Regions from separate parts of the Arthrobacter sp. UYP4 genome, predicted to be linked through region 3. Evidence: riboswitches for the same ligand, from Rfam matches in the RefSeq annotation. Region 3 holds a riboswitch; each other region holds the start of a gene.
The links. Region 3 has a riboswitch for cyclic di-AMP ahead of AC0Z9V_RS12090 (NlpC/P60 family protein). Riboswitches for the same ligand answer to the same signal wherever they lie in the genome.
Positions count from the first base shown of each region.

Region 1: another riboswitch for cyclic di-AMP. It lies ahead of AC0Z9V_RS13085 (LysM peptidoglycan-binding domain-containing protein); the one in region 3 lies ahead of AC0Z9V_RS12090 (NlpC/P60 family protein).
Region 2: another riboswitch for cyclic di-AMP. It lies ahead of AC0Z9V_RS17755 (C40 family peptidase); the one in region 3 lies ahead of AC0Z9V_RS12090 (NlpC/P60 family protein).

Region 1 covers NZ_JBXAVU010000003.1:192,651-197,034, forward strand. Annotated here, with positions in the region: gene acs (acetate--CoA ligase) at 1-1,387, shown strand, start outside; gene AC0Z9V_RS13085 (LysM peptidoglycan-binding domain-containing protein) at 1,488-2,426, opposite strand; cyclic di-AMP (ydaO/yuaA leader) riboswitch at 2,430-2,611, opposite strand; gene AC0Z9V_RS13090 (hypothetical protein) at 2,725-2,961, opposite strand; gene AC0Z9V_RS13095 (glycoside hydrolase family 6 protein) at 3,025-4,284, opposite strand.
Region 2 covers NZ_JBXAVU010000010.1:15,255-19,638, reverse strand. Annotated here, with positions in the region: partial or broken gene AC0Z9V_RS17770 (hypothetical protein) at 1-578, shown strand, start outside; gene AC0Z9V_RS17765 (hypothetical protein) at 582-1,358, shown strand; gene AC0Z9V_RS17760 (metal-sensitive transcriptional regulator) at 1,501-1,842, opposite strand; cyclic di-AMP (ydaO/yuaA leader) riboswitch at 2,222-2,434, shown strand; gene AC0Z9V_RS17755 (C40 family peptidase) at 2,437-3,321, shown strand; gene AC0Z9V_RS17750 (cytochrome c oxidase assembly protein) at 3,517-4,384, shown strand, end outside.
Region 3 covers NZ_JBXAVU010000002.1:747,655-752,038, reverse strand. Annotated here, with positions in the region: gene AC0Z9V_RS12105 (MFS transporter) at 1-259, shown strand, start outside; gene serC (phosphoserine transaminase) at 264-1,388, opposite strand; gene AC0Z9V_RS12095 (iron-dependent transcriptional repressor DtxR) at 1,641-2,339, shown strand; cyclic di-AMP (ydaO/yuaA leader) riboswitch at 2,469-2,638, shown strand; gene AC0Z9V_RS12090 (NlpC/P60 family protein) at 2,644-3,498, shown strand; gene AC0Z9V_RS12085 (NlpC/P60 family protein) at 3,520-4,384, shown strand, end outside.

The DNA.
Region 1 (4,384 bases), on a different contig from region 3:
GGGGACGGCCGTGCCTGTGAAGGACAACGCCGACGCCGCGGTATCCGGTCGGAACAGCATCGAGCACGTGCTCGTGGTGCGCCGCACCGGTTCCGACGTCAGCTGGACCGGAGGCAGGGACGTCTGGTGGCACGACGTCGTCGACACCGCGTCACCGCACCACGAACCGGAGGCGTTCGACGCCGAGACGCCCCTGTTCATCATGTACACCTCGGGGACCACCGGGAAGCCGAAGGGCCTCGTGCATACGTCCGGCGGCTACCTCACGCAGGCGTCGTGGAGCTTCGAGCACCTCTTCAGCAATCCCGATCCGGCCCTGCGGGATCGCGACGTCCACTGGTGCACCGCTGACCTGGCCTGGGTCACCGCGCACACCTACGAGCTGTACGGGCCGCTCTCCAACGGTGCCACGCAGGTCCTCTTCGAGGGCACACCGAACACGCCGCACCCGGGCCGCCACTTCGAGATCATCGAACGCTACGGCGTCACGAGCTACTACACGGCGCCGACGCTGGTCCGGTCACTGATGGGCTGGTTCCCCGACGGCGTCCCGGCCGGCTACGACCTCTCGAGCATCCGCGTGCTGGGCACCGTCGGCGAGGCGGTCAATCCCGAGGCGTGGCGCTGGTTCCGGAAGAACCTCGGCCGCGACGAGGTGCCCGTCGTCGACACCTGGTGGCAATCCGAGACCGGCGCGACCGTCCTCTCCCCCAGCCCCGGGGACACCGACTTCAAGCCCGGCTGCGCCGCTCGCGCCCTTCCCGGGGTCAGCACGCGCATCGTCGACGACGAGGGCCGGCCGGTGCCTCCCGGCGTGCAGGGCCTGATCGTGGTGGATCGCCACGGCCCGGCCATGGCCCGCACCGTCTGGGGGGATCCCCAGCGCTACCTCGATTCCTACTGGCGGAAGTTCGCCGCGCAGGGCTGGTTCCTGGCGGGCGACGGCGCGCGGTACGACGACGACGGCGACACCTGGATCCTCGGGCGCGTGGACGACGTCATCAACGTGTCGGGCCACCGGCTGTCCACCATCGAGATCGAGTCGGCGCTGGTGGCCCACCCCCTGGTGACGGAGGCCGGCGTCTGCCCCGTGACGGATCCGCTGACGGGCCACGCGATCGCCGCGTTCGTGGTGCTCTCGGCAGGGGCGGACGCATCCGGCGACGTCACCGCGGCCCTGCGCTCGCACGTGGCGGGCGCCATCGGACCCATCGCCCGTCCCTCGTCCGTCGTCGTCGTCCCCGACGTGCCCAAGACACGCTCCGGGAAGATCATGCGGCGCCTGCTCACCCAGCTCCATGAGGGCACGGCCCTCGGGGATACGACGTCCCTGCAGAACGAGGGCTGCATCCCCGGCATCCAGGCCGCCCTGGCAGCGCGGGGCTGAGTCCCCGCGTCGGTCGGCGCCTCTGTCGGGCGTTAAAGAAAGGAAGCGGCAGGGCCCCGTCCAAGCACCTGCCGCTTCCCGCGTGTGGTCCGTCGGGTTGCTAGCCGGCAACCCGGACGAAGGATGCTCCCGGCAGGTCCGAGAGGGGGTGCTGCATGGTGAGGTTCGACCCGTTCATGCCGCTGCTGATGACCTGGCCGCCGCCGACATAGATGGCCACGTGGCCCGCCGTGATGACGATGTCGCCGGCAGCAGGGGTGGCCACCGTCGAACCGAACTGGAAGAACTGCGAGGGACCGAGGTCTCCCACGGAGATGCCCGCTGCCCGCAGGGCGTTCTCGACCAGTACGGTGCAGTCCTGGATCGCGCCGGCCTGCAGCTGCGCCTGGGCGGACGCCACGAGGGTGCCCGCGACGCCGCTGGATGCCACCGGCGTGATGTCTGCCGAGGCGAGGTACACGCCCGAGCCGGGCGCGGTCGACACAGCCGGTGCCGGGGCGACGGCGGCTGCCTGCTGGACCTCCGCCGCGGGAGCGACGACGGCTGCCTGCTGGACCTCGGCGGCGGGAGCGACGGCCACGGGGACCGACACGGCCTGGGCCGGAGCCTGCGCCGCACCGCTCGCGGGGATCACCACGGTGTCGCCGGGGAAGATGATCGAGGCGAGGGAGAGCCCGTTGGCCGCGAGGACGGCCGTCAGGTCGGCGCCGTAGGTCGCTGCGATGCCACCGAGGGTGTCACCGGCGACGACGGTGTGGGTCGCATCGGCTGCGGGAGCGACCGCTACGGGAGCGACTGCTGCGGCGGGCGCCGCTGCGGGTGCTGCGACGGCTGCGGGGGCGGTCGAACCCTGCTCGGTGTAGGAGCCGGCGTGCGCGGTGCCGACAGCGCTGAGCGCGAGGCCCGAGGTGATGGCGACGACGGCGACGGGGCGGCCGACGGTGGTGGCGTGCGCCTTGGCTGCCTGCGACAGTCCCTGCATCGCGAGGTTGCCGTCGACTGCGGCACGGTGGCGCGCAGGGGAAATCTTTCGGAACATGGATGAATACCTCTCCCATGCCTGCGGGGTGAGCTGTCGGGTTCGGATGGGAGTCACCCGGCCGCGGTCAGCGCCGTATCCGGCGATGTTCAGCGACTTAACCCCGAGGACGCCGGCAGGAGGGCCGCACGCCCGGTGGAACTGTGGTTCCCCCGTCCCCGCCTCGGTGTTTGCGAACGAATCCCGATCGGCGGCAGGGCTCGGCAATCCGTCCGGGAGCGCCTCACTCCGGCGGAGGCACCCGATGACGATACCCAGTGCTCCTCCGGTTTGTCACATTTCCGTAACGGCGCGTACCCTACGCGCCGGTGCGGAACGACCACCAGCGACGCACGGCGGCGAGCGTGCCACCCGCGCTGAACGCGAGCAGGACGATCTGCTGCAGGTAGAACCCATGGCTCTCGACCGCACCTGTGCCGCCCGCGCCCAGCGCGATGCTGGTGGCCAGGGTGACGGTCAGCACGAGACCCACCCAGGAGAGCGTGCTCCAGAGCATCCGTTCCCGCAGGCGGCCCGCAGATTTCCAGCTGTCCATCCCCTCAGCGTAGGCGTCCGGAGAGCGTGCGCGGCCCACGGACCGCGCACGCTCTCCGGTCCGCTACGGCCGTACGGGCGCGCTGGCGTTCGCGATCAGGTCCAGCGCCTGCTCGGGGAACCAGGCACCGGCCGCAGGATCCACGCGGCCCCACTCCGGGTCCATGCCCCCGTTGTCCGTCAGGCCGCGACTGCACTCCCCGTCGGACTCTCCCGGGACCTTGATCCAGAGGAAGGCGTCGGCGAGTTCGTTGCCCGTGTCGGAGGTCGGGAGGTAGCCGAGTCCGCGGCCCGGAGGATTGCACCAGACCTGGGGATCCGGGTAGGCGACCGACGGGACCCAGGGGCCCCGTCCGTTCCGGCTCGTGTCGATCACGAAGTGTGCGAGCTCGTCCGACGACGGTGCGTTCGGAGCACCGGCGACGTGCTGCGCGTACCACGCGTCCGTCAGCCCCCAGGTGGAGAAATCGGCGGGCGAGGCCGGGTAGTACTGGCTGGCGCAGGATCCGTAGGCCCCGGGGTCGATCTCGGTGGCGTAGTGGATGCACTGCGACACCCAGCTGCCGAACTTCAGCTGCCGCTCGGTGAGCTCGTAGTTGGAGACGTTGAGGAAGAAGCCGTCGGCCTTCTGTACGCCGGCCTTCACGAGCCGGCTCGAGATCTCGCCCGTACCGAGCCAGGCGCTGTGGGTGCCGTCGAGGTAGACCTTGGTGTCGGGCAGTGCCTTGAGGCGGTCCACCGCATAGTTGAGCATCTCGAAGCGTTCCGCTGCAGCGCTCGCGGCGTCCGCCTCTGCCGGCTGGCACCACTCGAGGGCGCCGTCGAGCCCGCGGTACCAGGGGATGATGCCGAGGCCGTCCGGTTCGAGGATCACCATCGCCGCCCTGTCCTGGATCCCGGCGGCGAGCGCGTCGATCCAGGCCTTGTAGCCAGCGACGTCGGTCGCGCCACCGGCGGAGTACTGCGAGCAGTCGCGGAACGGCAGGTTGTAGGCCGCCAGCACGGGGACCTGCCCCTTGCCCGCGGCGCGGTGCGTCGTGTTGCGCACCTGCTGGGTGACGGCCTTCGGATCGCTCCCGGTGACCCAGACGGCCTGCGGCGTCGAGACCATGGCACCGAGGCTGTCGGCGGTGGCACGATCACCCGAGGCTCGCAGGTCGGCGATCTGCCGGTGGGCCTCGTGGTAGTGGCTCTTCTCCGGGATGTAGAACCCGGTGGCCGTCGTTCCGTCCGGGCTGTCCGGCCCACCCTTCTGGCCCTGGGCCACGGCGGGCAATGCGGAGAATGCGGTGGACGCGAGGACCCCGGCCAGGGCCAGGGTCATGGCGCACGTTCTGGAAATGCTGAGCATCATTGCTCCTCATGTCGATGGGTATCGGGCGGAGTAGCCCGAGCAGGAGACGCCGCCTATCCCCATGGAAGCG
Region 2 (4,384 bases), on a different contig from region 3:
AGGCACGCAGAGTTATGTCCCAGGTCGACCCAAGTGATCACCAGACATGGGCGCACGTTGCCCGTGAAGCCGCTGGTGTATTCGGTGCTTGGTCGAAGGCCACTGAGGCTGAGCCCGGGCCGCTGGCCCACGCCTCGCGTGTGCTGGCCCGTTCGGCACATCGGTCAGGGGTGACCATCAGCGACCCCGTGAAGCCAGCACTGCGGATGTCCGGCACCTCAGCGTTCCTCCTCGCGGCCGCCACCGCCCCGTCACCGGTCGCGCAGACGCTCATCATGCAGCAGATGCTCCGCACCATCCGGCTCCTGCACGACATGCAGGCCAGCAATCAGGAGCTGCGCGAAGCGACCCTCCTGACCGAGACGGTGCGTGAGCACCTGAGTATCGTCGGAGCCCCGCTACCGGATGTCCCCGAACCGCGTCTGCCAGCAGCATTGACCACACAGGAGCACACCGCCGGTGTGGAACGGAAGGCCGTGCCGTCCTTGACAGAGGCTAAGCGCCCGCTGCGAGGACAGCGACCTGCGGAGAACTTCGAGACAGAGCTGCACGTGCCGGATCAAGGGATAGGGAGATAGCGCATGAACCATGACACACCCGATGGGGCAGAGGGGCTGTTCCGACCGCAGTTGCAGTCAGCCCTTGCCGTCGCAGGCAGGCTCGGCGAAATGCTCGCCCGTCAGCGCGCAGAGCGGAACGAGCAGATGCTGCGCGCCCAGGACGCCGAGCGTCGACAGCTCCAGGAGCGGTTCGAAGCCGAACGAGCCGTCATGCGTACCCAGCTCGGCGCTGTTTACCAGCCGCAGTTCTGGGAAGCGGCCAGACCTGAGGACATCGCCTCCCAGCACGCCCTCGCACAGCAGTGGGAGCCGTTCGATGACATGGCCCGCCTTTCCCGCGAACACATGCACGACGAGATCCGCACACGGTACAACCTGACTCCTGAGGAGTACCTTGAGGGGCGCCAGCAATCGGCCCGACAAGTGATGGCCGACGCCCCTAAAAGACAGGAAGCAGTCCGAAACTGGGATGCGCAGCGCGACTACGTAGAAGCTGAGCGGCAGTCCGCGGTCGTCGTAACCGAGGACTGGCAGAACGACGTCGACACACAGAACGCAGCAGCCAACGCCAAGGAACTCTGGGACACAGGCGACCGCAGGGCTAAACTCGCAGAATTCCTCACCGAACGAGTCGGAACCACAGACATTGGGCGAGAAGGAGTCGCCGCCGTCCTCGCAGCCGACCTCAGTAACGGGACACCACCATCGGCGGCAGTGAAAGCCGTCAAGCATTCCGTCCGCCGCCCAAACGGGTCCGAACCCGAACACATAAACGAAAGAGGCTTTGGTGTGGGCTAGGCCCCGAGGCGCAAAAGGGAGATACCGATAAGAGCGCGATTGTGTGACGCTTCCTTATCCAGCCACGCTATAGAGCCACGTTGTGGCGACGCCGATAAGCGACCTTTGGGTAGTAAAGGTGCGTCGTGGATGAGGTAAGCAGTTAACGCAGTAGGCGACCTATTGCACGAGTGGCTTCCTTGATTTTGGCGTCGACGGTATCGGTGCCCGCTTGGCCGGGTGTGCCATGTGTGCGTGCGGCTTCATGGGCGGCATCTGCGACGCAGTGGGTGAGATGGCTTTCCAATAATCCGAGGCTGAGCGCATGCATGGCGTTGTTCACGGCGGCGACCTGGGTGAGAATGTCAATGCAGTATTGGTCTTCATCAACCATGCGGGCTATTCCGCGGACCTGACCTTCGATGCGCTTGAGCCGGCGCAGGTAGGCGCCCTTATCGGTTGCATATCCGTGTTGATGAGGTGTTGCCCTGGTGAGCGGGTCCATGTAGTCGGCTGGTTGTGCCGCGCTAGCAGTGTTGATGCTGACCTTCGGTGCGATGTGGTTGCTCATAGTCGTTCCCCTCAACATCATCGGCGGGTTGCTGACCGGCGCAGGAAGCCGTTGATGTGGTCTTCGGCCATGCGAGATACACGGCCCTCACCAGTATCTGTCAACGAGCACGGGCAGGTGAATGAACAACAGAAGCAGAAGTTCCGCAGGCCTCTGTTAGCGGCCCTCTAGTCGGCGTGTCGTGGCAACATGCCGACCCTCGTTATGCGAACGTGACATCAAATACCATCCTGGGGTATTCTCCTCAGGTGATCCCGGCACCCGTCGAGATCGCTCTCCCACGCAGAATGCCGAGCCCTGCCGCTGCTACCGGGATCCGTTCGTACAATCCATACGGCAGGGACGGGGGAACCACGTTTCCACCGGGTCACCGCACCTTCGTGTGTTGATCCTCGGGGTTAAGTCGATCCATCAGTTCATTCCTGTGCTGCATCCTTGCGTGCTGCCATGGGACCAGGTTGAGGACGGCCGGGTGACTCCCATCCGAACCCGACAGCTCACCCCGCAGGCATGGGAGAGGCAATCACCATGTCACGTCCGTCCATTTCTGCGCGCCACCGCGCCGCCGTCACCCACTCCATCGCCCTCGAGGGCCTGTCGTATTCCGCGAAGACCAGCGCTGTAGCACTGGGCAAGCCGGCCATCATCGCAGCTGCAACCGGCGGCCTCGTCTTCGCTGTTGGAGCCCCCGCCGCCCAGGCCGGCACCTACTCGCAGGACGCCTCCAGCACCGTCACAGCGCAGGCCCCCGCCGCCGCTGCTACAGGCGTCTACACGGTTGCCTCCGGCGACACCATGGGTGCCATTGCCGCCAAGCACGGCGTGAATCTCGATGCTCTGCTGGCAAGCAATGGCCTGTCCTACGCCTCGGTCATTTTCCCGGGTCAGCAGATCCAGCTTTCCGGTGTTGCCTCTACCAGTGTTGCTGTCAGTGCAGCCGCTGTTCCCGCTGCCGCTCCCACCAGCCAGGTCTTCTACAGCGCACCGGCCGCAGCCCCGGCTCCCGCTCCTGCAGCACCTCAGCCCGGATACTCCCTGACCTCGTCCACTGTCGCCCCGATCGCCCCGGCAGCTCCCGCAGCGCCGAGTGTTCCCGCGAGTGGCGTCGGTGCGGCCATCGTGGCATCGGCCTACGCCCAGATCGGGTCCATCCAGGACTGCACTGTTCTTGCTGAGCGGGCACTGCGCTCGATCGGAAAGAATGTCGGAGACCTCGGCCCCATGCAGTTCCTGCAGTACGGAACTGTCGTCGCCACCCCGGCCCCCGGTGACCTCGTGGTCCGTCCGGGTCACGTCGCGATCTACGTCGGTGGCGGCAAGGTCATTAGCAGCGGCATGAATGGTGCGAACCTCACCATGGAACACCCCCTGTCCGACCTCGCCGGATCGACCTTCGTGCGCGTCGCAGGCTAACTTCACCCTCCGGTGAGGTGGTTGCCCTCAAGCTGAGATAGCGGTGAGTGCCCTGGACGGGGGCACTCACCGCTATTTCCTTGCCCGCGCGTCTCCGCTTTTCGGGTTGCGGTGCAAGTTGACCGGGCGTGCGGTTCCTAGATATTTACGAGCTAGACCTGGGCGAGAGCGTGACGTTGAGATGGTTGTGTATCAGTGAATGATCCGTGGGTTAGCGGGCCGGTCTGGATACCGGAGGCCCCGCCATCGTGGGCGGCCTACCTAGCGCCGACCCTGCAGCCGATCCCGCTGATCCCCGGAGTCGCTCTGGTCCTGGGTGTGTTCTACCTGGCCGGCGCGATCCGCCTGTGGTCGATGGGCCGTTCCTGGCCTGTGTGGCGGACGGTGATCTTCCTGGCGGGCTGCGCCATCATCATGATCACCATGGGCGCCGGCGTCGAAGGCTACGGTCTGCGCATGTTTTCCGTCTTCATGTTCCAGCAACTGACGCTCATGATGGCCGTCCCTCCGCTTCTGGTCCTGGGTCGGCCCGGCACCTTGTTGCTGCGCGCCACCCCTCATCATGGACTTGGGCGCCCGATCCTCCGGCTCGCTCATGCGGGACTGCGCTCAAGATCCGCTCGGATCGTCCTTCATCCGGCGTTCATGATCCCGGTGTTCCTTGTCAGCTTCTACGGGGTCTACCTCAGTGGTATCGCCGACGCGATGCTGCCGTCCTGGTACGGGCACATCACCCTTGAACTGCTGTTTTTGATCTCCGGGGTGCTCTTCACCGTCCCCGTGCTATCGACGGACCCTCTACCGGTGAAACAGTCCCACTTCGGCCGGTTCCTCGACATTTTCGCCGAGATGCCGCTTCATGCGTTCTTCGGCGTCGTCCTGATGATGGCGACCACCCCTGTCGTCGATTTCTTCGGCACGCTGCCCGCTGGGTGGGACGTCGACCCGCTTACCGATCAGGGCATCGCCGGCGGCTTGGCCTGGTCCTACGGGGAACTGCCTTCGGTGCTGATGCTGCTGATCATCATGGTGCGCTGGCAGCGCGACGACACCGTGACCTCAC
Region 3 (4,384 bases):
GCGCGGCCGGGTCATGGCCCTCTACTTCGCCATCTTCCTCGGCGGGACGCCGCTGGGCGCCCCCGTGGTGGGATGGGTCTCCGACATGTTCGGTCCGCGGTGGAGCCTGGGCGTGGCCGCCGCCTCCGGCATCATCGCCGCGGCCGCCGGCATCTTCTGGGCGTGGAGGTACCACGACGTCCGGTTGCGGTACGACCGCTCGGCACCCCGGCGGCTCCGCCTCGACCACGAGGCCGGCGCCGCGGACGGCAGCACCTGACCTGCTAGAGGAGGTGCTCGACCACGTGGTCGATGCAGGCGATGAGAGCCGAGACGTCGTCGGGCTCGATCGCCACGAAGGTGGCGACGCGCAGCTGGTTGCGCCCGAGCTTGCGGTACGGCTCGACGTCGACGATCCCGTTGGCCCGCAGGATCGCGGCGATGCGCGCGGCATCCACCGCATCGTCGAAGTCCACCGTCACGATGACGTTCGAGCGGTCCTCGGGGCGGGTCACGTAGGGGCTCGCCACGGGGGAGGCCTCCGCCCAGGAGTACAGGCGTCCCGCTGAGTCCGCCGTGCGGGCGGCGGCGAAGGGCAGCCCGCCCTGGGCGTTGAGCCATTCCACCTGCGCGTCGAGCGTGACCAGGGTGGACAGCGACGGGGTGTTGTACGTCTGGTTCAGGCGCGAGTTGTCGATCGCCGTCTGGAGGTTGAGGAAGTCGGGGATCCAGCGGTCGCCGGCATCGATCCGGGCCGCCCGCTCCAGCGCTGCGGGGGAGAAGAGGCCCAGCCACAATCCGCCGTCGGAGGCGAAGTTCTTCTGCGGGGCGAAGTAGTAGACATCGGCCTCGGAGACGTCCACGTCGAGGCCGCCGGCCGCGGAGGTCGCGTCCACGAGGACCAGGGCGCCGTCGTCCGCGCCCTCGACCCGTCGAACGGGAGCCGCGACACCCGTCGACGTCTCGTTCTGCGGCCAGGCGTAGGTGTCCACGCCCGCTGCGGCCGCCGGATCGGGGCGCGTACCCGGCGGGGCCGTGATGATGTCCGATGCCTCGAGGAACGGCGCCCTGGTGGTGGCGGAGGCGAACTTGGAGCCGAACTCGCCGAAGGAGAGGTGCTGCGCCCTGTGCTCCACGAGCCCGAAGGTGGCGACATCCCAGAAGGCCGTCGAGCCGCCCACCCCGAGGACCACCTCGTATGCCTCGGGTGCGCCGAAGAAGGTGCTCAGACCGTCCCGCACGCGCCCGACGAGTTCGCGCACGGGAGCCTGGCGGTGCGACGTGCCCAGCAGGACCCGTCCCGCGGACACGAGGGCGTCGATCTGTCCGCTCCGGACCTTGGACGGACCGGCGCCGAACCGGCCGTCCGACGGCAGGAGGTGCTCGGGGATGCGGGGCAGTTCGGTCATGGGTGCTCCAGCTGTTTCGGCGGCGGGTATCGCCCTCATTCTGCCCGAGGAGCCGGTGGCGCTCCATTTGTTAACACCGCAGGCGGAGGATGCGGCGGGGACGCCGTCGCCGCCCCGGTCGATTGCCGGGGGAATCGCACCATGGGTTAACCTTGGGAGGCGTGGGGCGGAACAGGTCGTGGCGGCCGTGGACCCCCACCGGCGTGAGGCATCCCAGCCGCGCACCCGCACCGCACCAAGGAGCTGACCCGCATGACGGACCTCATCGACACCACCGAGATGTACCTGCGGACCATCCTTGAACTCGAGGAAGAGAACATCGTCGCCCTGCGGGCGCGCATCGCCGAACGGCTGCGCCACTCGGGACCCACGGTCTCCCAGACCATCGGACGCATGGAGCGTGACGGACTGGTGGTCGTCTCGGGTGACCGGCACCTCGAGCTCACCGAACTGGGACGGCACCGGGCCACCGGGGTCATGAGGAAGCACCGCCTCGCGGAACGCCTCCTGAGCGACGTCATCGGGCTCGACTGGGCCTACGTGCACGACGAGGCCTGCCGCTGGGAGCACGTGATGAGCGAACGCGTCGAGCGCAGGCTCTACGAACTCCTGGGCAAGCCCTCCGAGTCGCCCTACGGGAATCCCATCCCCGGCCTCGAGGCCATCGGCGGCGTCCAGTCCGAACTCTTCACCGACGGCGTGGTCACCCTGCTCTCCGCCATGGGCACCTACTCGCCCGAGAAGCCGGTCACGCTGGTGCGCCTGGCCGAGCCGATCCAGGTCGACCCGGAACTCCTGACCCAGCTCGACGAGGGCGGCCTGCGGCCGGGTGCACGCCTCAGCCTGGAGTCGGTGGGCGGGTACGTCTCCGTCCGCGTCCCCGGGGTGGAAGGTGCGCTCGAGCTGCCTCCGGAGGTCGCCTCGCACGTGTTCGTCTCCGTCGCGTCCTGAGTCCGGCACGGCTCCGTCATCAATAACACACCATTCCGTGACCGTAACGTGACATACCGCGATATCTGAGGTAGCCTCCATCTTGTGCCAAATTCGCTCTAGATCCGGCACCCTCCTGCAAATCGCCTAGCTCTGCCATTGCCGGAGGTCCGTCCGCACCATCGCATGGCAGAGGCGGGGGAACCAATTTTCGGGTTTCTGTTCCAGAAATCCTTGGGGTTAAGTCGCTGTTTCCGCAGCGGCCGGGTGACTCCCATCCGAATCCGACAGCTCACCTCGCAGGCGTTGGGAGAGGCAATCCAACGTGTCCAAAAGCTCTTCGCCGGGCCGCCACCGCGCGCCCCGGGACGTCAGTCCGCTGACGGCCCTGTCCACAGCAGCAGCATCCAATGCCGGATCGGTCGGCCGCCAGGCAGCCGTCATCGTCGCGGCGTCGGGCCTGGTCCTGACCGCGGGACTGCCCGCCCAGGCTGCAACCGCCGCCGAGCGTGAAGTCCAGTCCTCCGCAGCGTTGACCGTGAGCCGCGTCGTGTCGGCCGAGGTCACCGTGCCGGCCACCGCGACGGTCTCCTTCGATCGCGTGGCCGTCGAGGTCACTCCTGCTCCCGAGGTCGTCGAGCCGCCGGCTCCCGTCGTCGAGGCCGAGCCCGCCGTCGTCGTCGAGGCTCCCGCCGCGGTCGTGGCGCCCGCTGCTCCCGTCGAGGTCGCTGCTGTCGAGGCCGCTCCCGCCGCGGCCGCTCCTGTCGAGGCCGCTCCCGTCGCACCCGTGGTCGCACCCGCCGCCGTGGCGCCCGCACCGGTCGCCGTCGCCGAGCCCGTCGTCGCACCGGCACCCGCGCCTGTCCAGTCCTCCGGTGTCGCTGCCGGGCTGGTCGCCTCTGCCTACGGCCAGATCGGCGTCGCCCAGGACTGCACCGCGATGGTCGAGACCGCCCTGCGCTCCGTCGGCAAGTCCGTCGGCGATCTCGCACCCGGCCAGTTCTTCCAGTTCGGCGACGTCGTCGGATCCCCCGCTGCGGGTGACCTGGTCATCACGGCGGGCCACGTCGCGATCTACGTCGGTAACGGCCAGGTCATCAGCGGTGGCCTCAACGGCATGAACACCGGCCTCCACAACCTCTCAGACCTTCCCGGCGCCGGCTTCGTCCGCGTCCGCTAGAACCCCTTCGGAGAAACCACCATGTCTTCACGCGCCATCATCGCCCGCCACCGCAGCGAAACCCAGGACACCGCCGGCCTCTCGGCCCTCGCCAAGGCCGTCACCACCGGCGGCATGGGCCGCCAGGCCGCCGTCATCGCCGCGGCCTCCGGCCTCGTCCTGACGAGCGGGGTCGCAGCCAACGCCGCGGACCTGCAGCCGCAGCGTGACGCCGCAGCGTCCAGCGTCACGGTCACGTCGGCCCGCGCGGCCGTCGTCGCCTCGTCCGAGACCGCCGTCGCCTTCAACATGACCCCGGTCAAGGTCACCGCCAAGCCGGTCGTCGTCGAGGCGCCCGTCGCCGAGCCCGCCCCGGTCGTCGAGGCACCCGTCGCCGAGGCTCCGGCACCGGTCGTCGTCGAGGCACCCGTCGCCGACGCTCCGGCACCCGTCGTCGTCGAGGTGCCGGTCGCACCGGCTCCCGTCGCCGCGGCCGTCGCGGCCCCCGTCGCACAGGCCGCCCCGGTCGCCGTGGCTGCTCCCGCCCCGGCTCCTGCTCCCGCCCCGGCTCCTGCTCCCGCCCCGGCCGCCTCCTCCGGAGTCGCGGCGACCATCGCCGCCGCGGCCCAGGGCCAGCTCGGCGTCATGCAGGACTGCACGCGCCTGGTCAGCAACTCGCTCGCCGCCGCGGGCATCAACTTCCACGGCTGGCCGGCAGGCTACCTCTCCCTCGGCCGCACGGTGGGCGCAGGCGAGGCCATCCCGGGTGACCTCATCTACTACGCCGACGGCGGCATGGGCATGGCCCACATCGCTGTCTACATCGGTGGCGGCCAGGCCGTCCACGGCGGCTTCAACGGCAACACCACGGTGATCGCACCGGCAGAGCTCGGCTCGGGCGGCGTCT